DNA from 4 places in the Aminobacter sp. P4_D5 genome. Region 4 is predicted to be linked to each of the others. Evidence: riboswitches for the same ligand, from Rfam matches in the RefSeq annotation. Region 4 holds a riboswitch; each other region holds the start of a gene.
The links. A riboswitch is a leader RNA that binds a small molecule or an ion and turns the genes downstream of it on or off. The one in region 4 is predicted to bind cobalamin.

Region 1: linked by a shared signal. The riboswitch ahead of AC1DWF_RS06525 (CbtB domain-containing protein) and the one ahead of AC1DWF_RS11285 (DUF1636 family protein) in region 4 are both predicted to bind cobalamin.
Region 2: linked by a shared signal. The riboswitch ahead of bluB (5,6-dimethylbenzimidazole synthase) and the one ahead of AC1DWF_RS11285 (DUF1636 family protein) in region 4 are both predicted to bind cobalamin.
Region 3: linked by a shared signal. The riboswitch ahead of AC1DWF_RS25575 (TonB-dependent receptor domain-containing protein) and the one ahead of AC1DWF_RS11285 (DUF1636 family protein) in region 4 are both predicted to bind cobalamin.

What each region holds. Positions count from the first base shown of each region.
Region 1 covers NZ_JBFUIP010000018.1:14,852-20,746, forward strand. The annotation lists gene AC1DWF_RS06510 (methyltransferase family protein) at 1-274, opposite strand, end outside; gene AC1DWF_RS06515 (acetyltransferase domain-containing protein) at 271-1,269, opposite strand; gene AC1DWF_RS06520 (gamma-glutamylcyclotransferase) at 1,391-2,080, shown strand; cobalamin riboswitch at 2,148-2,344, shown strand; gene AC1DWF_RS06525 (CbtB domain-containing protein) at 2,381-2,557, shown strand; gene AC1DWF_RS06530 (CbtA family protein) at 2,574-3,338, shown strand; gene cobU (bifunctional adenosylcobinamide kinase/adenosylcobinamide-phosphate guanylyltransferase) at 3,331-3,840, shown strand; gene cobO (cob(I)yrinic acid a,c-diamide adenosyltransferase) at 3,842-4,459, shown strand; gene cbiB (adenosylcobinamide-phosphate synthase CbiB) at 4,472-5,437, opposite strand; gene cobD (threonine-phosphate decarboxylase CobD) at 5,436-5,895, shown strand, end outside.
Region 2 covers NZ_JBFUIP010000039.1:1,351-7,245, reverse strand. The annotation lists gene AC1DWF_RS11015 (SPFH domain-containing protein) at 1-785, shown strand, start outside; gene AC1DWF_RS11010 (NfeD family protein) at 811-1,275, shown strand; gene AC1DWF_RS11005 (KpsF/GutQ family sugar-phosphate isomerase) at 1,385-2,383, opposite strand; gene AC1DWF_RS11000 (outer membrane beta-barrel protein) at 2,534-4,213, shown strand; gene bluB (5,6-dimethylbenzimidazole synthase) at 4,210-4,932, opposite strand; cobalamin riboswitch at 4,979-5,163, opposite strand; gene galU (UTP--glucose-1-phosphate uridylyltransferase GalU) at 5,232-5,895, opposite strand, start outside.
Region 3 covers NZ_JBFUIP010000166.1:6,617-12,463, reverse strand. The annotation lists partial or broken gene AC1DWF_RS25590 (ABC transporter ATP-binding protein) at 1-524, opposite strand, end outside; gene AC1DWF_RS25585 (FecCD family ABC transporter permease) at 524-1,525, opposite strand; gene AC1DWF_RS25580 (ABC transporter substrate-binding protein) at 1,522-2,397, opposite strand; gene AC1DWF_RS25575 (TonB-dependent receptor domain-containing protein) at 2,408-4,267, opposite strand; cobalamin riboswitch at 4,436-4,638, opposite strand; partial or broken gene AC1DWF_RS25570 (transposase) at 4,836-5,046, opposite strand; gene AC1DWF_RS25565 (ATP-binding cassette domain-containing protein) at 5,660-5,847, opposite strand, start outside.
Region 4 covers NZ_JBFUIP010000040.1:19,484-25,378, reverse strand. The annotation lists gene AC1DWF_RS11300 (NuoB/complex I 20 kDa subunit family protein) at 1-298, opposite strand, end outside; gene AC1DWF_RS11295 (NADH-quinone oxidoreductase subunit A) at 289-654, opposite strand; gene AC1DWF_RS11290 (winged helix-turn-helix domain-containing protein) at 998-2,224, shown strand; cobalamin riboswitch at 2,219-2,425, shown strand; gene AC1DWF_RS11285 (DUF1636 family protein) at 2,465-2,905, shown strand; gene cobW (cobalamin biosynthesis protein CobW) at 2,902-3,939, shown strand; gene cobN (cobaltochelatase subunit CobN) at 3,954-5,895, shown strand, end outside.

The DNA of each region.
Region 1 (5,895 bases), on a different contig from region 4:
AGGAAAAAGCGCCCGAGGTGACCAGATGCTCCGACGGCCTGTCGGGACGGATCGTGGTCTTGGCGCGCTTCAGCGTCTGCATGGCTGAGTAATAGATCGCAACCACGCCGGCCACAGCCAACCAGCCGGCCGCGTAGAGCAGGTCCGACAGCGGCTCGGTGAGCCAAGGCAAGGGGTAGAGCAGTCCGAGGGCTACAGCCACCGCGATAGCCAGGAGGTAGACGATCGGCGGCCATGGAACCCTGCTGGGGGCGGCGGCTTTGAGATCGGTCATTGCGCTCCTCCTGGTATCGTCTGGTTGTCGGTGTTGGTCGAGCACATGGCCGCGGTTTGCCCGACACGGTCTTTAAGCTCCGGGCTCTGGTCGGCGGCATAGAGGCGGACGAACGAATCATCCCTTTGCAACTCGTCGAGCATGCACACACAGTAGCGCGAGCAGAAATCCGTGTCGCGGCTTTGCTCGCACGAGCGCTGGCAAGATTTGAGGAAGGTAATTTCGCGCGTTTCGACCGGGGCGGGGAATATCTGGGCAAAGGCCCAGACCAGCGAAATCATCACCGGTTGGTGGATGAGGTAGAAAGCCAGGCTGTGGCGGCCGAAGAAGCTGAGCGGCCGTGACCAGGCGCCGGGTTGAAGGCGCGCCAGCCTTTCGAAAAGACCGGCCTTGAGCGCGAGACCGGCAACACCAATGCCGGTCAATACGGCGCCAAACCATGGAAACAGCGGCACAAAATCGTTGGAACGCGGATTGAAGGTGGACAGGCCGATCCACAAAAGCGCCGGGTGGTTGAAGGCGTCAGAGCGCAGATAATTGGGCGCTGCGATGACCAGGGCGGCGATGACCAGCGTCAGCAGGGCCGGCAGGCGCAGGAAGGCGAGGCCGAGTACGCTGGCCAGTGCTATCTGGTGCAGGATGCCGAAGAAGATGAACTTGTCGGGCATGGCGAACCAGGTCGCGACCGTGATTGCCAATGCCGCCGCCGACACCATGGCCAACCGCCTGAAGTAGCCAGGCCAGCGAATGCCCTTGGCATGCGCCAGCACAAGGCTGACGCCAACGAGAAACAGGAAGCTTGAGGCGATGCAGCGGGCGAAGAGCTTCCAGTTGCCATAGGCGGTCATGCCCGGATCGGCGTAACCGAAGAATTCGAGGTCCCAGGCGAAGTGGTAGATCGCCATGGCGACGAGGGCTGTGCCACGGGCGATGTCGATGACCGACACGCGCCGCGAGGGGGCTTGAACTTGTTCAGTGCTCGGATGCATCGTCATGGCCATTCGCTTCGGCGTTTTCAGGTGTTGCAGCGCCCCTGCAGCACTATCATGGTTGAAGCGGGGCGGTAGAGAGCAGTGTGGCCAGTCATGCACAAGGTTAAGAATTGAAGTGGCGCAAATGACCGGACGCATGATGTCGCTGACCGAAGAGCTGGTGGCGCGATGCTATCGCGACGTGGCCGATGCCGGCCCGGACCCCGATGCAGTGCACCTCGACGACGCCGACTATGAGGCGATGATCGATGAAACGCTCGCCGAGCATCCCGGCAATGGCCCGCTATGGCTGTTTGCCTATGGTTCGCTGATCTGGAAGCCCGAGGTCGAACACACCGAAGAGAAGGTGGCGCTGGCGCGCGGCTGGCATCGTTCGTTTTGCGTCAGCATGAACCGCTGGCGGGCAACGAAAGAGCAGCCCGGACTGATGATGGGCATGGATCGCGGCGGCCAGTGCAAGGGCGTGGCGCTCAGGCTCATGGACGGCGACAGGCGCGAACAGCTCGACAAGCTCTACCGCCGCGAGATGACGCTGAAGCCCTCGACCTACAAGCCGCGCTGGCTGAACCTTGTCACCGACGACGGCCCGCTGACCGCCCTTGCTTTCGTCGTCAATCGCGGCGGCCGGGCCTATGCCGGCGCACTTGGCGAGGACGAGGTTGTCGAACGGCTGGCCACAACCTGCGGCCATTGGGGCTCGGCGGCGGACTATCTCTACAATGTGGTGAAGAACCTCGAGCAGCGCGCCATCCACGACCGGCATCTGTGGCGGCTGCAGCATCTGGTGGCCGAACGAATCGCGGCCCGGAGCTGATCGCCAAAACGCCGCATTCGCACCGCCCGGCGTCGGAATTTGGTTTGCCGCCCAAGGCATTTGTTTCTATAGTCGTGGCGTCGTCGGTTCCGTTACGGAATCAAGAGGGAATGCGGTAAGGGCCTTTTGAAGGTCCGAAGCCGTGGCTGCCCCCGCAACTGTATGCGGTTAGCTCTCCCCAAATGCCACTGAAGCTTGCTTCGGGAAGGCGGGGAAGGGTGTCGATCCGCAAGCCAGGAGACCTGCCGGCGACAGGGACACTTCTCGAGGCCCTCGGGTGGAGGGCGAAAGGACTTTAAGATGACTACTGTTTCTGCAATCGGCGCCGACGTTTCCTCGCAGTCGCGCACAATGCAGCTCGCGCTTGCGGCGCTGCTTGGCCTTTTCGTTGTTGGCTTCCTCGGGTTCTCGCATATGGACGTGGTGCACAACGCTGCCCACGACTATCGCCACTCGATGGCTTTCCCCTGCCACTAACGAAGGCACCCCAACCATGTCTGTATTTCGCAACGTCGTGTTCATCGCGGCGATCAGCGGCCTATTGGCCGGCGTGATCCTTGCCGCGCTCCAAACCTATGCAACCGTTCCGCTGATCCTCAAGGCCGAAACTTACGAAAATGCCGGCGGCGGCCATGAGCATGCCGCGGCCCCAGCCGCTGGCACTGAAGCGACCACGTCAGCACCTGCGGCGCAAGCCATGGCTCCCACTGAAGAGGAAGCTGAAGCCTGGGCACCCGCCGACGGCTTTGAGCGTTTCGCCTATTCGGCACTGGCCAATATCGTCAGCGGCGTCGCATTCGCGCTGATCCTGGTCGCGGTTTCCGAATTTGCCGGCGGCATCGCCAACTGGCGCCAGGGCGTGTTCTGGGGCTTTGCCGGCTTTGCTGTCTTCACACTCGCGCCGGGCCTAGGGCTGCCACCTGAGTTGCCCGCCATGCCGGCGGCCGACCTTGGCGCGCGCCAGATCTGGTGGACTATGACGGTGGTGGCAACCGCTGCCGGCTTGGCACTGATCGCTTTCAAGCAGTCGCTGCCGCTCGCCATCCTCGGCGTCGCGCTGATCGTTGCTCCGCACATCATCGGTGCGCCGCAGCCAGAAAGCCATGATTCGCCGATACCGGCCGACCTGCACCACAGCTTCGTCGTCGCCGTGACCATCACCAACCTGGTTTTCTGGGTGGTGCTCGGAGCTGTCGCGGGGGCTGTGCGGCAGCGTTTCATGGGTACGCAGGGCGCATTGCGCGGCAGCTTTGCCTAAGAAGCTGACATTTTTGCTAGGCGGTGCGCGCTCTGGAAAGAGTGCGCACGCCGAGCGGCTGATCACCGCATTCCCTGCGCCATGGAGTTACATCGCCACCGCGCAGGCCTATGACGACGAGATGCGCGAGCGCATCGATATCCACCGCTCCAGGCGCGGCGAAGGCTGGCGAACAATGGATGCGCCGCTTGATTTGATAGCAACGCTCGACAGTGTCGCCGATGGCGAACCGGTACTCATCGATTGCCTGACGCTGTGGCTGACCAATCACATGCTGGCCGATCATGACGTGGAAGCGGAAAGTGCCCGGCTCGCCGAGGTGCTGTCGCGGCCGCGCGGCCCATGGTTCGTCGTTGCCAACGAGGTCGGGCTCGGCATCGTGCCCGACAACGCGCTTGCCCGCCGCTTCCGCGATGCAGCCGGCAGGCTCAATCAAATGGTGGCAGCCGGTGCCGACGAGGTGCTGTTCATGGTCGCTGGCCTGCCGATAAAGGTGAAATGAGATGAAGGAAATCAACGAGACCGAAGCCGAGCGCCATCGCGCCAAGATGGCCAAGCGCAAGGCGGTTCAGGACGCCGAGGTGGCGGAAAAGACCATTGTGGAAAAGGGTCTGCTGATCGTCAATACCGGTCCCGGCAAGGGCAAGTCGACCGCGGCCTTTGGGCTTGCGCTGCGCATGCTCGGCTACGGCCATCGTGTTGGCGTCGTGCAATTCATCAAGGGCGCGTGGCATTCGGGCGAGCAGGATGCATTTGCCACATTTGGCGACCGCGTCGTCTGGCACACCATGGGCGAAGGCTTTACCTGGGAAACACAGGACATCAAGCGCGATATCGCCGCCGCTGAAGCCGCCTGGGCCAAGGCTCAGGAGTTGATGGCCGATCCCAGCATCGCGCTTGTGGTCCTCGATGAGCTTAACATCGCGTTGCGCTACGACTATCTCGATCTCGACGCCGTCGTGGCTGCGCTCAAGGGCCGGCGCGAAGGCCTGCATGTCGTCGTCACCGGCCGCAATGCCAAGCCTGCACTGGTCGAAGCCGCCGATCTCGTCACCGAGATGGGCGCGACCAAGCACCATTTTGCGGCTGGGGTTAAGGCACAGAAAGGCATCGAGTTCTAAGGGATCTGCGGCCTAAAGCCAGAAGATGACGGCGATCAATCCCATTGCGCCGACCATCAGCGCGTCGGCCGTCCAGTAAAGTCGGAGTGCGGCACGGATATCCTGGGCATTGGCTTCGCGCCGGCCGCCGTCGCCCATGAAGGCGTCGTCGACCATGACCCCTCCGTAAGTGCGCGGGCCTGCGAGGGCGAGACCCAGCGCACCGGCCATTGCCGCCTCAGGCCAGCCGGCATTGGGCGAGCGGTGTTTTCTGGCGTCGCGGAACACCGCTTTCCATGCGCGGCAAGGGTCGGTGCCTGGAACGAGGAAGGCGGCAAGAACGATAAGCAGCGCGGTCAGCCGCGATGCCGGCAGGTTGATCAGGTCGTCGAAACGCGCGGCCGCCCAGCCGAATGCTTCGTGGCGCTTGGTGCGGTGGCCGATCATCGAATCGGCGGTGTTGGCGGCCTTGTAGGCGGCACCGCCGGCAAAGCCGAAGACAGCGAGCCAGAAGGCGGGGGCGGTGATGCCGTCGGAGAAATTCTCGGCCAGGCTTTCGATGGCCGCGCGGCTGACGCCAGCTTCGTCGAGGCTGTCAGGGTCGCGGCCGACGATCTGCGATACCGCCTTGCGGCCGGCAACGATTCCGCCGCTGTCGAGCGCATCGGCTACCGCCTTCACATGGCTGCCGAGGCTGCGCTGGGCAACCAGGCTCGAAGCTGCGACTGCGGTGAGAAGAATGCCGAAGGGGACAAGCCCACACAGGTGCTCGACGGCAAATGCAAGCGCGGCCGGCAGGGCAACGATGACGACGAGGGCAACGACGCCCAAAATACGGCGCCTGGCGTCGGTATCGGTGGCGCGGTTGAGGCTGGTGTCGAGAAAGGATATCAGCTTGCCGATCCAGATCACCGGATGGCCGATGGCACGCACCAGCCGGTCCGGGTAACCGAGACCGAGTTCGAACAGAAGCGACAGGAAGGCAAGCGGAACGAACATGACGCTTCTTGATGGACGAAGGACTGGGACGATTGACCACGGCGGCAGCCTGGAGCGGGCGAGGGCGCTGTTTCCTGGAGCGCCCGAGCCGTTCGTCGACTTGTCGACCGGGATCAACCCGCACTCCTATCCGCTTTTTGAGCTGCCTGCCACAGCCTTGTCGCGTCTGCCCGAGCCAGGCCGTGCGCGCGACCTAGCAGCCATCGCCGCAACCGCCTACGGCGCGCCGACGGCGGCCAATGTGGTGCCTGCACCGGGCACCCAGATCCTTTTGCCGCGCATCGCCTCGCTGGTGCGGCCCGGCCGGGCTCTCGTGCTCGGGCCGACCTATCAGGAGCATGCACGCGCTGCTGCAATCGCCGGGCACGAGGTGGCCGAGGTGCGCGAGTTCGAGCGTCTGGCCGAGGCCGACCTTGCTGTGGTGGTCAATCCGAACAATCCCGATGGGCGCGTTGTTT
Region 2 (5,895 bases), on a different contig from region 4:
TCATCGACCGCATCGGCGCCAAGATGAACATGATGGAGCAGGTGCTGGACGTTCCAACGCAGGAAATCATCACCCGCGACAACGCCATAGTCGCTGTTGACGGCATCGCCTTCTACCAGGTGCTCAACGCGCCGCAGGCTGCCTATCAGGTGTCTGGCCTGCAGAACGCCATCCTCAACCTGACCATGACCAACATCCGTACCGTGATGGGCTCGATGGACCTCGACGAATTGCTGTCGAACCGCGACGCCATCAACGAGCGCCTGTTGCGTGTCGTTGACGAAGCAGCACACCCCTGGGGCATCAAGCTCACCCGCGTCGAGATCAAGGACATCAACCCGCCGGCCAACCTCGTCGAGTCGATGGGCCGCCAGATGATGGCCGAAAGAAACAAGCGCGCCCAGATCCTGGCCGCCGAGGGCCTCAAGCAGTCACAGATCCTCGAGGCCGAAGGCCGCAAGGAAGCTGCCTTCCGCGACGCCGAAGCGCGCGAGCGCTCCGCCGAGGCCGAAGCCCGCGCCACCCAGGTCGTGTCGGAAGCAATTGCCAAGGGCGACGTCCAGGCGATCAACTACTTCGTCGCCCAGAAATACACCGAAGCTCTCGCCAAGATCGGCGCATCGCCCAACAACAAGATCGTGCTGATGCCGTTCGAGGCGTCGTCACTGATCGGCTCGCTTGGCGGCATCGGCGCCATCGCCAAGGAAGTATTCCGCAGCGAAGGCACCAACGGTGCCCAGCGCCAGGCATCGCGCCCGCCGCGCATCCCGCCGGAGCAGAGCTGAGCGCAGGTGCATTGAGGAACCGCAAATGATCGCCCGCATCGTTGCCGAACTCGGTCCCTGGAACTGGATGCTGCTCGGCTTCATCCTGCTGACGCTGGAGATTTTCGCGCCTGGCGTGTTCCTGTTGTGGATCGGCATTGCCGCACTTATCGTCGGCGCGATCTCGCTGCTTTTGTGGGACGCCGCGTTCTGGGGGTGGCAGGTTCAGGTCCTGCTCTTCCTCGTCCTGGCGCTCGCTTCGGCCTATATCGGCAAGCAGATCGTGCGCGGGCGTGGCGATGTCTCCGACCAGCCGCTGCTCAACCGCCGCGGCGCCCAGATGATCGGGCGCACCGCAACGCTGACCGAGCCGATCAAGGAAGGCCGGGGACGGATCAAGCTCGGCGACACGACATGGCGCGTTTCCGGTCCAGACCTGCCTGTCGGCACGCAGGTGCGTGTCATCAGTGCCGCGGACGCCGATCTGGAACTGGTGGTGGAGCCGGTCTGACGCTGCCTAGCGCATCTGCCCGAAAATCGGAATCGATTTTCGGAAAGCACGATGCGTAGATTCAATGATTTAGAGCGTCCTTTGCGCGTCCGTTCGGACGCACGGCGCTCTATGCAGCGCCGACCCTGAGCAAATCGTGGAAGTGGATGATGCCGACCGGACGGTCGTCTTCGACCACGAGAATGGCACTGATATTGTGCTCGTTGAGCATGGCAGTTGCAGTACCTGCCAGCATCTGTCGTGGCACGGTCTTGGGCCGCCGGGTCATGATGTCTTCGACATTGGTCTCGGCAAGATTGCGGTCGAGATTGCGCGCCAGATCGCCGTCGGTGATGATGCCGGCGAGCTTGCCATCTTCGTCAACGACACAGACGCAGCCAAAGCGCTTCTTGGACAGCGTCTTGACCGCCTCTGGCATCTTGGTGCCAACCGATACGATCGGCATTTCATCGCCTATGTGCATCAGGTCGCCGACCGGCATCAGGCTCGCGCCGAGCTGGCCACCCGGATGGAAGGTGCGGAAGTGGTCGGCGGTGAAGCCGCGCGCTTCAAGCAGGGCCACCGCCAGCGCATCGCCAATTGCCAATTGGAGCAGCGTCGAGGTCGTCGGCGCGAGCCCATGCGGGCAAGCTTCCGGGGCGCGCGGCAATGACAAGACGACATCCGCCTGACGTGCCAATGCGGAAGCGTCGCCGGCGGTAATGGCAATCAACGGGATCGAGAAGCGCCTGGAATAGGCAACAATGCCCTTGAGTTCGGCCGTCTCGCCCGACCAGGAGAGTGCCACGATCGCGTCTTCCTTGGTGATCATGCCGAGATCGCCGTGGATGGCTTCGGAGGGGTGGACGAAATAGGCTGGCGTTCCGGTCGAGGCCAGGGTCGCTGCGACCTTGGAGCCGATATGGCCGCTCTTGCCAACACCCGTGACGATGACCCGGCCGCTCAGTTGCCCGAGGGTCGAGACGGCTTGGGCAAATGGCTCCGCCAATACCCCTTCGAGCGCGGCAGCAAGCGCGGCCATGCCGGCCTGCTCAGTGGTGACGGTGCGGAGGGCGGAGGCGATCGACGCCTGCCGGTCCGGCTCTTTTTTCAGCGATCCAGCGTGCATGTCGCATGCGTTAGCGCGTCGAACGGTCCCTGTCCATGATTATCCGGCCCGAACGATGCGTCCCCGGGGTGGCGGGAAACGCTCCGTTAACCATGGCCATTTACCAGTTGGTAATTGCGGCGCCCATGCGTCGGCGAAGCAGTGGAAAAGATGGCGCAGATCAGGCCAGAGCAAAAAGGACCGTGGGGCAGTGCAGGACTGCGCGCCTTGCTGGCAACAGCAAGTCTAGCGACGTTGCTTTGCGCCACGCCTTTGCATGCTCAGGAAGCCGGCTTGCGCGGTACGTTTGCAGATGGAGACGCAACAGGTTCGCTGACGCGCAGGCCCATGGCCCAGCCGCAAACGCCCGAACCCCAAGATCAGGTCGCGGACTATCAGCCTGTCAGCCCCGGCGCCCTACCCGACCAGGCGGACGCAGCCGCAGAAGACAGCCTGTTCAGCGAGCCGCCCAACGCCGACAGCGCGGCGTCCGCTCGCCAGCCTACCACGGCCCGCCAACGTGCCGAAGAGGCGCGACGGCAACGCGCGGCCCCCACAAGGGCGCCCGCCACCAGGCCCGTTGCGCCAGCGGCGGAAGACGACATTACCACCGGCACCGTGCGCCAGGGTACCATCGACTCAGAAACCAGCGTGGAGAACGGCCCGGAATCCGCACGGCAAGCCGCCATCGAGGCACTTACGCCCCTGATCGATGCAACTCCCTTCGCGCCCACCGGCATCCGCGTCGGCAGTTTTGTGCTCAGGCCCAGCCTCGTGCAAGGACTGGAGGCGAGTTCGAACGCCGATTCGAGCCCGGACGGAAAGTCGGCGGTGCTGTCGGATACCGCCCTTCGGCTCAATGCCGCATCGGACTGGGAAAGCCATTCGGCGAACATCGATGCGTATGGCATCGTTCGCAAATCCCTCTCCGGGCAGGAGGTCGACGATCTCGCCGGAGGCATCAACGGCCGATTGCAGCTCGACCTCGCCGACGACCTTCGGGCCATCGCGCGTCTTGGCTACGATTTCCGCCCGGAATCGGCCACCTCCCCCGTCGTCATCGTCGGCACCGCCGAGCGGCCGACGCTCCACATCCTCGATGGCGAGCTTGGGCTGGAGAAGGATGTCGGCAAATTCCGCTTCGGCGTGGCCGGCGAGGCGACCAAGGAAACCTACAGCGACGCTCAATTGTCGGACGGCGCCACGCTGTCTCAGGAAGACAGGAATTCCACGCTCTACACAGGCAGGCTGCGCGCCGGCTACGAGATATCGCCTGCATTGACGCCATTTGGCGAGGTCGAATACGGACGCCGCGTCTATGATCTCCGCTTCGACACTGCCGGCTTCGAACGCTCGTCGAACAGGATCGGCGCACGCGCCGGCGTCGAATTGGACATGGGCGAGAAATTCGGCGGCGAGCTTTCGGCCGGCTGGATCAGCGAAAACTTCGATGACGAGCGCCTCAAGACCATTTCCGAACCGACATTTGCCGCCGACCTCAGATGGTCGCCGATCCGTGGCACCATCGTTGGCTTCAACGGCGCAACCTTCGTGGAAGGCTCGACCACTCCGGGCGAAAGCGGCTCGATTCTCTATGCTGGGCGTCTCAGCGTCGAGCGTGAAATCCGCGCGAACCTCACGGGCATGGCAGCCGTGGGCGCCGGTTGGCGCGACTATGCCGACTCCGAGGACCACGATCTGACGCTGACCGCCGAAGCAGGCATGACCTGGTGGCTCAACCGCTATGCCGGCCTCACCGGCAGGCTGCGCCATGAAACGTTCACCAGCACACTGCCCAACCGCGATAGCACGACCAACACAGTGTTCCTCGGGATGAGAATCCAGCGCTAGGATTCAGGGGCAACGAGTTCGGCGGCAATCGCCTTCAGCGCTTCTTCTCCGCCACCGGAAAACACCTCGCTCATGATGAGATCGGCCAGCGGCAGGCGGCTGCCCCAGCCATGCCTTTCAAGGTCGGGCTTTTGCGCGAATTCGGAGACCCGGCCAACGCAGAGATAAGCCACCGGCACGACATGATCTGGAATGCCTAGCAGCTGCTTCAGCGCCTCGCGGTCGAGGATGCTGACCCAGCCGACGCCGACACCTTCGGCACGCGCCGCCAGCCAGAAATTCTGCACGGCGCAAACGGTGCTGTAGAGATCCATTTCCGGATTGTGCCAGCGTCCAAGCGGCGAATTTTCCGAGCGGCTCCGGTCGCAGGTGACGACAAGGTTGAGCGGGGTCTCGCAGATGCCTTCGAGCTTCAGCTTGCGGTAAAGTGCCTGCCGTTCCTCGGCGATGTGCGGCAGTTCCTGCTGGCGCGCGGCGAAGAACAGGTCGCGCACTTTCTGCCGGCGCTCGGCATCGCGGAGGACGATGAAATTCCATGGCTGCATGAAGCCAACCGACGGCGCGTGATGGGCAGCCATCAGCAGCCGCGCCAGCAGCTCATCTCTCAGTGGGTCAGGCCGAAAATGGCTGCGCACGTCGCGGCGCGTGAAGATGGCGCGGTAGACGGCATCTTGTGCAGCTTGGTCGAAACAATTGGAATTTAAATGGTCAGCCGGCATCGCGTATCCCCTTGCGAGCAATCGATTTCCCCCGCCTGACCATGCGGAGGACGATTTCTGCCGGGCCGGTCTTCTGGCTCGAGTTCAACCCGTTGTCGGCACCTTCCCATTCAAGATGAACAGTGGCTTTTGCCGATACGGTCCCTCTTACAGCGTTGGGCACGCCACGGATTTGCACCGTGTTCCCGATTCTCCCGCATCGCTGCGGGCACCTGGCAGGACATGTCTATCTGGAGCAGGCCCCGATGGCCATCGCTCCGCGCGCCCAAAATTGACGCGCGGGCGACATTGCAGCCGCTTTAGCGGCCCGGCTTCATCTCGTGCAGCAAGCCTTCGATGACACCGGCCATGCTTTTGCTGAGATCCGAACGCGACAGGGCAAATGCGACATTGGCTTCGACGAAGCCTTCCGGCGAGCCGCAGTCGAAGGTGCGGCCGCGATAGTGGTAGCCGTAGAAACGCTGCTGCTTTTCAAGCTTCAGCATCGCGTCGGTGAGCTGGATCTCGTCGCCGGCGCCACGCTCCTGGCTTGCCAGGATGTTGAAGATCTCAGGCTGCAGGATGTAGCGGCCATTGATGAAAAGGTTGGAGGGTGCCGTACCCTGCTTCGGCTTTTCCACCATGCCTTCGATTTCGAAGCCGGTGTGGACGGCCTTGCCCTGTCCGACGATGCCGTATTTGTGCGTCTCGGCGGGATCGCACTCCTGCACGGCGATAATATTGCTGCCGGTTTCGGCGTAAAGCTCGACCATCTCGCGCATGCAGCTCTTTTCCGACTGCATGATCATGTCGGGCAAAAGCAGTGCGAAAGGTTCGTCGCCGACCAGTTCGCGCGCGCACCAAACCGCATGGCCAAGGCCAAGCGGCACCTGCTGGCGGGTGAAAGAGGTCTGGCCCGGCCCTGGCTGGAGCCGCTGCAGCCGTTCAAGCTGTTCGATTTTGCCGCGCTGTGCCAGCGTGTCG
Region 3 (5,847 bases), on a different contig from region 4:
GCGATCTGGTGCGAAGGATCGAGGCCTGCAGTGGGTTCGTCGGCAAACAGCAGGGGGGTGTCCTGCGCGAGCGCTCGCGCGATGAGCACGCGAGCCTTTTCGCCGCCAGACAGCTCTGTCGCCGGGCGTTCACGATACCGTTGCACCTCCATGCGTGCCATCGCTTCTTCGACGATCTCCCTGTCCTTGTCCGACAAAGGCGCGAAGCTCGGGCGATGCGGGGCCCGTCCAAGGCCGACGAGCATTTCAACCGAAACCGACCAGGCAATCTCCCTGTCCTGGGCGACATAAGCGGCATGACGGGCCCGTTCGCGTGCGGAGAGCCTGGCCGCATCGAGAGGTCCGAATGCGACGCTCCCCACGGCAGGAAGCAGCCCAAGCAGCGCGCGCAACAATGTCGACTTGCCCGCACCGTTAGGGCCGATCAGGCCGATGAACTCGCCCTCGGCGACATTGAAGGAGATCCCATCGATGACCGGGCGGGTTCCAAGCGAGACCTTGAGGCTATGGACATCGAGCAGCATCAGGCGAGCTTCCTTCTCGTGCGCCAGACCAGCCATAGGAAGAACGGCGCGCCGACGATGGCAGTGAGGACTCCGAGCTTGAGGTCCTTGCCGGGCGCGATGATGCGCACCAGGATATCGGCCGCCAGCAGCATGGCAGCACCGCCAAGCGCGCTTGCCGGAAGAAGCCGGGAAGGACGCGATCCGACGAGGGGGCGCAACAGGTGGGGCACGATTAGCCCGACGAAGCCGATCGCACCGGACACAGCGGTCGCGGCACCTACCGATGCCGCTGTTCCTAACACGGCCAGAAACTGGACCCGACGAAGATCGACCCCCATGGTGGCAGCGGTATCGTTGCCGAGGGTCAGCGCATCGAGTGCCTGCCCCAACGCCGCAAGCAGCAGCCAGCCGATGAGCATGAATGGCAACGCAAGCCAGACGTGGGTCATCGACCGGTCGGTCAGGGAGCCCAGCATCCAGAACATGATCTCGAGGGCGGCAAATGGGTTCGGCGAGAGATTGAGCGCTAGAGACGTCATCGCGCCTGCGAAACTCGATACGGCGACACCTGCCAGAATGATGGTCAGCGTGCTGCCGCGAAGACCTGCCAAAGCCTGGACGACCACGACTGCGACGGCCGCCGCAGCGAGCGCTGAAAGCGGAAGTGCCAAGGCAAACACTGATGTGAGCCCGGAGTAGATGGCGACCACGGCACCAAGCGATGCCGATGCACTCACGCCGATCAGCCCGGGTTCAGCCAGCGGATTGCGCAGGTATCCCTGGAGCGCGGCACCCGATAGGCCAAGGGTAGCTCCGACCATCAGGCCAAGCAGAGCGCGGGGCAGGCGGATTTCCTGCATGACCAGGGCGATCGCATCCGCCTTTGGGGAGAACAATGCGGCGAGGCTGTCGGAAAACGCTATCGCTGCCGGGCCCACGGTCAGCGACAGCAGAAACAGGCAGGCAGTAACCAGCGCCAAGGCCGCAAGTACCGCATAGTAGGGCATTGGGGCTCTCATGGATTTCCCCTGATGTTGCTGGCCGCAGCTTGGAGGATCCGAGCCGCTTCAAGCGTGAAGGGAGCACCACAGATCGTGTAGCCGGAGGGTACGGTGACCGATCTTCCTGAGGCAGCGATGGCGCGATAGGCCGGGTGGACAAAGTTCTCTTGCGCAAGCGCAGGAGCCCCGTAGGACGTGTTTCCGTCGGCGATCAGGTCAGGCTGGGCGAGGACGAGCATTTCCAGCGGCAACCGAGAGCTTCCAGACAGGCCGAGCTTGTTCGCGAGGTTGGCCAGGCCCGAAAGCTTGACGACCTCGTCTACCAGCGTGCCGGCGCCTGACGTGTAGCTATTGGCATAGTAGGTGGCTACCGTCTTGCCTGAGGGTGGTTCCTTCTCGAGCTGGGCGATGCCCTTGTCGAGTTCGCCGACAAGTTCGGCTGCCCGGTCCTCCCTGGCGAGGACCTTACCCATTCGAAGGATGTTCGCACGGATGTCGGCGATCGAACTGTCGGGAGCGAATTCCTCGACCCGGATGCCCAGGCGCCGAAGCAGTTCCACCGTCGTTCTCGTGGTGTAGGTGCCTGCCAGCACGAGGTCGGGCTGCATCAGGAAGACCTCCTCCGCGAGACCATGATTGACGGCAATCCCAGCCGCCTTATCGAAAAGAACGGAGGTGCTGGGATCGCTTGCCATGTAGGAGACCGAGTGCAGCTGTTCCTTGTCTGCAATCAGCATGGCCAGCTGATCGGTGCACACGTTCATCGAAACCACGCGGCTGGGGCCGTCGGCTGCTTCTGCCGCAGGTGCAAAGGCCGCCAGAACGAGCGCGCCAGCGAATGAGCACAGCCATTGATGAAGGCTTGCTCTTGAAAGGCAGCAGGGAGACATCCGCATCATCTCAAAACTGGCGCGTGAAGCTGAGGTTGATGGTCCGTCCTGGCGCTCGATAGTCGGTGACGGTTGAATACTGCTCATCGAATAGGTTCTCGACCGAAAATTTCAGGCTCGATCTGTCATCAAAGGCATAGTCGGCCGTGAAGTCCACGGTGACATAATCCGGCAGCTTGACCGTGTTTGCGGCATTGGCATAGCGCGGGGAGGCGTAAAGCAGCTTGGCCGTGAGGTTGAGCTGCTCGGTTGCCCGGTAGCCGATCTCCGCCGTGGCCTTGAACCGGTCGCGGTAGGGAATGTAGAGCCCGTTGTCTTGGTTCTTTGGCTCGCGATAATCGATCGTAGCCTTGCCGCTCCAACTGTCGCTGAATTGGTGAGACACCGAAGCCTCTACGCCCGAAACCTTGGCTCTGGCGACGTTGAAGGGGAGGTACGTTGGGGGATTGGACGCGATCGCGTCGGTGAGCCAGGTCTGGTAGAGGGCTACGTCAACCGTCGTGTCGACCGTCGGCCGCCAGTTCAGGCCGATCTCGTAGGAACGAGACTTTTCCGGCTTGAGGTTTGGATTCGAGTAGCCCGGGTAATAGAGGTCGTTGAAGGTCGGGGCACGGAAGCCTGTGCCGTAGGACGCTCGCGCGATGAGATCCGGAACGATTTCCCAGCTGGCACCGAGATTGTAAGTCGTCGCATCGCCGAACTGTTCATTGTGATCATAGCGCAGGCCGCTATCGATGGTGAGTGCGCCATACTCGACCGAATACTGCCCGAAGACCGCGACCAGATTGCGGGAGTCGACACCGAAGTCGACGGTCGAGTCCACGCTTTCGCGATAGGCTTCAGCACCGCCAGCAACGACATGCGTTGCGTCCCCAAACTCGAAGGATTTCTCCGTCGATGCGAAGATTCCGAAGCGCTGCGTGTCAAACTCGCTGTTGCCAACAACACCATCACGGAAGTTGGTCGAACGGTCTAGGCCGCTGGAAACCTCGACAGTCGAATTCCAGCTGTCCGAATGCTTCAACGTGGCGCCGATCTTTCCGGCGAAGGTATCGGTGTCGACCTCGTTGAACGACGGAAACGAATTGTCATACTCCGTCCGGCCACGGGCAAAGAGGCCATCTGCGTAGAGCCGCCCCCAGTCGTAGGATTTGGCGACAGAGAAATTTAGCGAGCCCTGCAGGAAGCCGTCATCATCGGGTTCATGACCCCATGCCAAAGGGGTCGTGAAGTCATAGCCTTGGGTGCCGAGAAGGCTGCCGCCCACAGCGTATTCAACGCCGCCTGCCGTCTGGCCACGCACGTTGCCGGATACATGTGCTCCCCAGGGATATGTTACCCCCGTTGTAATCGATCCGCAGCGATCGCGTCCGTCGTCGCACTTGCCGCCCTGCCTGGTGATGATGTTGATCACGCCGCCAATGGCATCTGCGCCGTATTGGGCCGAATGCGGACCCTTCGCGATTTCGATACGCTCGATCGCGGAGAGCGGGATGTTGAAGATCGAGCTTATTCCGCTGGTGGCTGAGGCCGTACGCACGCCATTGACGAGCACGAGTGTCTGCCCCGAGGACATGCCCCGAAGATAGACATTTGTTGCGGAGCCTTGGCCGCCATAACCGATGATCGAAACGCCGGGATAGCGCTTGAGGAGCGAGGGCAGATCGGGCGCAGCCGATCCCTTGATCTCGTCTTCATCGATGACCGTGACGGAGGAGGTAGCCCGCACAAGCGAACTTGCGCGGCGAAGAGGCGTGGTGATCACCAGCCTATCGAGCAGGGTCGGCCCTGATGAAGGCAGCTCTTGCGCGTAGGTGTGACCGGGAAGTGCCAGCGACAGTGCGCCGGCGGCAATAAGTAGTCTCTGCAATTTTGCCCCCAAATGGTTCGGGTGGCGCGGTTAGGGCGCGCCAGTTTCTCCAAACCGCAGGCAGGCAGGTGCAGGGATGCAATTCACCCTGCGGCCCTCCGCATGCGGCAACACTTTTCAATGTCACCGCCACGAGCGACCGCGCCTGTCCGCACCCCGTGGACAAAGCATGGGTGACTGGAACGGGCAGGTCTCCTGACTTCCGTGTCTCAGCCTTTCTCCGCCTTCCCGACCGCATAACGTGCGCTCAGTGGCATGTTGGAGAAGGCTCAACGGTTACAGTTGCGGGGGCAGTCGCGGATTCGGCCAGTGGCCTCACCGTGTTCCCTTTTCATCCACCTCTCGGCGGAACCAATTCCGAGTCGGAAAATAGCCAGCGCGCCGAAGTTGTCAATTGGAGGGGTATCGGAATTCTTGCAGCGAGTGCATCTCATTTGTCGTAGGCAAATTGAAAGGCGTCAAATTCGGGTCTAATCCAGTTATTGCTGCCTAACTGGGACTTGTTTTCTGTATTATTTGCCAGGCATGGGCCTTCATGCTGCAGGTATAGTATTCTGTATTTGCGGAGAATTATGACAGCGACCGATGCGACGCGCCCGCCGCGACGCACGTTCAGATAAGTGGCGTAGATCCACAGATACGGCCAGTCGCCTTCGATTGGCCGGGCCAGGAAGGCCTGACCTTGTCGTGGTCTCTTCGCACAGCCACGTGACCTGGCTCTCGGAAATACTGCTCATGCCCATCGCCATGACCGGATCGTGGACCGAGCGCGTCGAGATGCGGCTGCCCCACGCCCCATCAGTTTTCTAGCTCCAAAATTGCATGACTGCGTCCGCAGGCGCTCGTAGTCACGATGGCTGGGCGTGGTGCGGATTGGTCGGATGGCGCGGTAGAAGAAATAGCAAAATCAGATGGTTACGCATCTCTGTTAATTTTTTTATAGATGCCTATCAGGCATTTCACATGAAATCTAATAGGAATTTTACGGTTGCGGGCTCGTGCCAAACGTACCAAAGCCCGTGCTCGAATAGCGACGTTGCCCGACCCACCCAACTTCCCGGCGAGTATCCCTAACCACTGTGCTCGGTCATTGCGACTCGCACGGAGATCAAAGAGTTTTCGAAGGGGGGCAGCAAAGAGCCTCGGGTTTCAGCGGCATAACGTTCACCGAACAGTTCGAAATTCTTGCCGCACAATTGGCCTCGGATCAGGCGCTCTCTGCGCCTCCACTCAGCCGTTGCAACTGCCCTTTCTCGACGGCATGCTGAGTCTTATGAAACCCTCCACGCCGCGCGAAGCCTTAACGGAGGCGGTACTCGTACTCGACCGTGGTGATCTGAAACGTGCTGGCCCTTTCCCAAAGGCGACAAAAGATCGACTTCGTCCGCCGGCCTATGTATCCAGCCAACCAGGCGTCGGTTCGGGCAATGGAATGGCGTCGAGCAATGACCGTGTGTAGTCGGAATGTGGTGCCTCGAAAACGCGACTGCATGGGCCTTCCTCCGCGACCCTGCCTCCCTCCAGGACTATTACCCGATCGCAAATGGCGCGAATGACGGACAGGTCGTGGCTGATGAAGG
Region 4 (5,895 bases):
GACGCGGAGAGGCGCGCGGTGCGATGCCGAAACGCTCGGCGTCATAGCGCGGCATCGAGATGTGCATCATCTCGACGGCGCAGCACGCCAGACCGAAGGTCATCCACATCAGCGAGCCGGTGCGCGCCCAGGTGATCAGCGCCTCGGACGAGGTGACAAGGAAACCCTTGTCGGAAAGCTCGCTGTTCAGGTCGCCAAAGAAGGCGTCGTCAGAACCGATGAGCTTGCCGGTGTTCGGATCGATGATGCCTTTCGGCTTCGGTGCGATCAGGGTGCCGGAGGCGTCGTTCAATCCCATTCCAGCGCTCCCTTTTTCCACTCATAGATAAAGCCGATGGTCAAAACGGCCAGGAAGATCATCATCGACCAGAAACCGAGCATGCCGATCTTGCTGAAGGACACCGCCCACGGAAACAGGAAGGCGACCTCGAGGTCGAAGATGATGAACAAGATGGAGACCAGATAGAAGCGAATGTCGAACTTCATGCGCGCGTCGTCAAACGAGTTGAAGCCGCACTCGTAGGCAGAAAGCTTCTCCGGATCCGGATTGCGATAGGCGACAAGGAAGGGCGCCGCGATAAGCGCAATGCCGACTAGAAGCGCCACACCGATGAAGATGACGATGGGCAGATACGAACTCAAGAGAGCGTTCATGCTGCGAATTCCGTTGGTGGCCTATCCACCCAGATTTACAGCACGAGGTCCGTTTCCGGAAGCGCGACAGATTCTCGCCGAGCCGGACGAAACGGTCGTGCTGCAATGCGGCGACGGTTAGCGCAGGCGGTCGGGCGAAGCAAGTCCAACCTTGTCCAAAACGAGGCAAACCCCACCGCTGGACCAAAATCCTGCGCGCGTGGCTCCTATTTGATTTCCTTCGTCTTTTACTCCACTTTAGGCTCCTGACAAGTCAGGAACCGCAGACCTGCTAGCGTTTGCAACAAAGATCGATTCTCGTACCCTTGCGTCACCTCACAACAGACTGCGATAGCTTGCCGCAATGAAGGAAAAAATCTCACTCCCCACCGCCCGCCGCATCGCGCTTGCGGCCCAGGGCTTCATGGACCCGCGCCCCACAGGCACGATCACGCGACGTCACCTGCAGCGTGTGCTCGACCGCCTCGGTCTGTTCCAAATCGACTCGGTCAGTGCCGTTGTGCGCGCGCACTACATGCCGCTTTATTCGCGCCTCGGCCCCTACCCGATGGCGCTGCTCGACGACGCCATGCAGTCGAGCAAGCGTCTGCTTTTCGAGTACTGGGCGCATGAAGCCTCGCTGTTGCCGCTAGAGACCTTTCCCCTGATGCGCTGGCGTATGGCGCGGGCTGAGGAAGGGATGTATGGCGGGCTTGCCAAGTTCGGCCGCGCGAACAGGCCTTACATAGAGGAGATTTTCCGCCACGTGGTCGACCGCGGCCCGATCGCCGCTTCCGAGATTGAAGGCGCCAAAGGTTCGGGCGGCTGGTGGGGCTGGAGCCGGGAAAAACACGCTTTCGAATGGCTGTTCTGGGCTGGCCGCATCACCACCCATTCGCGCCGTGGCTTCGAGCGACTTTATGATCTGCCCGAGCGAGTCTTGCCCGCGGGCATTTACAACAGTCCCATCCCTGCCCCGGCCGACGCGCATCGCGAACTGTTGCGAATCTCCGCCCGGGCCCATGGCGTCGCGACGGCCGCCTGCCTGCGTGATTACTTCCGCCTGTCGCCCGCCGAAATGAAAGGTCGCCTCGAAGAGCTGGTCGAAACGGGCGAACTGATTCCCGTCCGCGTCGAGGGCTGGGACAAGCAGGCCTACCTGCACGCCCAGGCCCGCATTCCACGTAAGGTCAGTGCCCGCGCCTTGCTCGCGCCGTTCGATCCGCTGGTCTTCGAACGCAGCCGCGCCGAAAGCCTGTTCGGCTTCCGCTACCGAATCGAGATCTACACGCCGGCCGAAAAGCGCCAGTATGGCTATTATGTCCTGCCCTTCCTGCTCGGCGAACGAATCGTCGCGCGCGTCGACCTCAAAGCTGACCGCCCAGCCGGTGTCTTGCGCGTCCATGCCGCCTATGCGGAGCCCTGCGCCCCGCCCGAAACGGCGGCCGAACTCTATGAAGAGCTGCAGCAGATGCGTGACTGGCTTGGCCTCGAAAGCATCAAGGTCACACCGGCCGGCGATCTCGGACCGGCGCTGAGCGACATTGCGGGTCGCTCCCTCACGTTGACTCCACCCCTCGCGAAAGCMTAAATCGACCCAGACGGTCTCCTCCCGGCAAGGGGAGGAGCTAAGAGGGAATGCGGTGCGGCGCTTTTGGCGTCAAATCCGCGGCTGTCCCCGCAACTGTAAGCGACGAGCCAAGACCGGTAACCACTGGGATGTCCTCCCGGGAAGGCGGCACGAAGGCGACGACTCGCGAGCCAGGAGACCTGCCGTCTGAAACATTGATCCGATCGCCTGGCGGGTGTCCCAGGCAAGGAGCCTGGTATTTTGGAACTCGACGACAATCTCTCTGTCGAAATTTTGGACGCATCCAGCGATGGCGCCGACCTGCGCGCCGCAGCGGATGTGACGATTCTCGTCTGCTCATCCTGCCGCGACGAAAACGGCTCGGACGCTCATCCCCGCGCAGGCGCCAAGCTCGCCGAATCCACACGCGCCGCCGCTGCACAAGAAGGCATCACGGTGCGCAGCGTCGAATGCCTCGGCAACTGCAAGCGCCGCCTGAGTGCGGCGATCCTGCGCGACGGCTCATGGAGCTACGTCTTCGGCGATCTCGCCATTAGCTCGGGCGACGACCTGATCACCGGCGCAAAACTCTTCGCCACCTCGACCGACGGCCTGATCCCGTGGCGAGGCCGTCCCGACAGCCTCAAGCGCGGCCTTGTCGCGCGCATCCCTCCCCTCGACCTCATCAAGGAAGACAAATGACCGCCTCCGTCGAACGCGTCCCCTGTACCGTCATCACCGGCTTTCTCGGCGCCGGCAAGACGACGCTGCTCCGCCACATCCTCGAAAACGCCAAGGGCAAGCGCCTCGCCATCATCGTCAACGAGTTCGGCGATGTCGGCATCGACGGCGAAATCCTCAAAGGCTGCGGCATCGACACCTGCCCGGAGGAAAACATCGTCGAACTGGCCAAYGGCTGCATCTGCTGCACCGTCGCCGACGATTTTGTCCCCGCACTGGACCAGATCCTGTCGCGTTCGCCACGTGTCGACCACATCCTGATCGAGACTTCGGGGTTGGCATTGCCCAAGCCGCTGATCCAGGCCTTCCAATGGCCCACGGTCAAGAGCCGCGTCACGGTCGACGGCGTCATCGCCGTTGTTGACGGCCCAGCGCTCGCAGAAGGCAAGGTCGCCGCCGACATGGACGCGCTCGCCGCCCAGCGCGCCCAGGACGAGACGCTCGACCATGATGATCCGGTCGAAGAAGTGTTTGAAGACCAGGTCGCCTGCGCCGACCTCATCATCCTGTCGAAAAGCGACCTGCTCGACGAGGCCGGCCTTGCGCGCGCCAACGCCATTGTCGGCGAGCACCTGTCGCGCGCCGTCAAGATCGTGCAGACCGCGCACGGCAAGGTCGACCCTTCGGTGCTGCTTGGCCTTGGCCTCGCTGTCGAAGACGACATCGAAAACCGCAAGACCCATCACGACGGCGCCTTCGACCACGAGCACGATGATTTCGACTCGTTCGTCATCGACATTCCTTCGATTTCCAACCCGGATGAACTGGCCAAGCGCGTCGCCACCGCCGCCGAGGAAGAAAACGTGCTGCGCGTGAAGGGCTTCGTCGAAGTCGGCGGCAAGCCCATGCGCCTGCTCGTCCAGGCTGTCGGTCCGCGCGTCAACCACTACTACGACCGCGCCTGGACGGCCGAAGACGACCGCCGCTCGCGTCTGGTGGTGATCGGCCTCAAGGGCCTCGACCGCCCGGCCATCGAGCGCATTCTTGTAGGCTGAGCCGGGCCAGATAGATGCACATCCTCACCACCACATCCGCCTCGCTCGACGATCTCGTCGAGCCTGTCGATCTCAGGCAAACGCCTGCGGATGTGGTGGCGTTGTCTTTCACCGACAGCGATCTCGCTGGCATCGCCGCCGCCTGGAAGGCGGACGCGGCAAGCCTGCCATCGATGCGGCTCGCCAGCCTGCGCGACCTCAGGCATCCGATGTCTGTCGACCTCTGGATCGACAGTGTAGCGGCGCACGCCAAGGTCATCATCGTCCGCATCCTCGGCGGTTATGACTGGTGGCGCTACGGTTGCGACCAACTCGCTGCCATGGCTCGAGAAAAGGGCATCGCTCTTGCGCTGCTGCCGGGCGAAAGCCACGATTCGGACTCGCGGCTGGTCGAAGGCTCGACCTTGCCGCGCACAGAACTCGACGCGCTGCTTGGCTATTTCCGCGAAGGCGGACCGGAAAACATGAAGGCGCTGGTTGCGCGCCTCGCAGGACTGGCGAGCGCGGAAGCGAAAGCCGATGCCAATGCACCGGTGACGGTGCCCAAAGCCGGTTTTTACGATCCGGCGCGAGGCGTGGTCGAATCCCCCTTCTCCCCGTTCACGGGGAGAAGGTCCTGGCAGGGGGACGAGGGGCAGGAGCCAACGCTCGACGCCCTTGCGCCGCCCCTCATCCGCCCCTTCGGGGCACCTTCTCCCCGTGAACGGGGAGAAGGTGATATCGTCCCCATCCTGTTCTATCGCTCGATGCTGCTGGCAGCCGATGTCGCCCCCGTCGACGCACTGACCGACGCACTCATCCGCCAAGGCATCCGGCCCGTCCCGATCTTCGTATCAAGCCTGAAGGACAAGGAATCGCTCAGCTTTGTCGAGGCGGCTCTTTTTGCGTTAGAGCCATCAGCCATCATCACGGCTACAGCGTTTGCCTCAGGAGCGGAACCCGGCGCGGAAACACTGTTCGACCGGGCCGGCGTTCCCGTGTTTCAGGTGATCGTCGCCACCACCCGCCGCGAAGCCTGGGAGGGTAGCCCGCGTGGGCTGGCACCGGCAGATCTTGCGATGCATGTCGTCATGCCCGAGCTCGACGGCCGCATCCTCGCAGGCGCCATCTCATTCAAGTCCGAGAGCGAACTCGACCCGGCGCTCGGCTTCCGCGCCTTGGCCAACCGGCCCGAGCCGGACCGTGTCGAACAGGTCGCAACCCGCATCGCGGCACATCTCAGGCTGCGCGAGACGCCGCCCGAAAAGCGCAAGCTCGCGATTCTCATCCCCGATTATCCCAGCGCGCCCGGCCGCACAGGCTATGCCGTAGGCCTCGACGTACCCAACAGCGTCTTGGCCATGCTGCAGGACCTCAAGGACGCCGGGTACGGCGTTGAATCGATTCCGGAAACTCCGCGCGAATTGCTCGACCTGATCGAGGCGGGTGGGCATGGACTGGCGCTTGATAACTATCTCGCGCAGTCCGCTGATCTGCCCACGGATGCAAGGAACGTGGTTGAGGCGGCGTGGGGGGAAGCTGCGCTGGAGGCTGTAACAACTCCACCATCGCACCGCCCCTCATCCCCTGCCGGACCTTCTCCCCGTAACGCCGGGGAGAAGGAAGACGGCCGCAACGCCGACGCCCCCCTCTCCCCGTCTTTGAGGGGAGAGGGTAAGGGTGAGAGGCAACTCCATTTTCCATTCTGCGCCTCCACCTTCGGCAACGTCACGGTGGCCCTCGCCCCGGATCGCGGTCGCTCGGCCGATCGCCGTGCCGACTATCACGATCCGACCCTGCCGCCACGGCATGCGCTGCTTGCCTTTGGCCTGTGGCTGCAAAAGTCGCTCGGCGTCCACGCGATCATCCATGTCGGTGCGCATGGCACACTTGAATGGCTGCCGGGCAAGACTGTCGCTCTGAGCCAGACCTGTTTTCCCGAAATCGTCACCGGTTCGCTGCCTGTCATTTATCCCT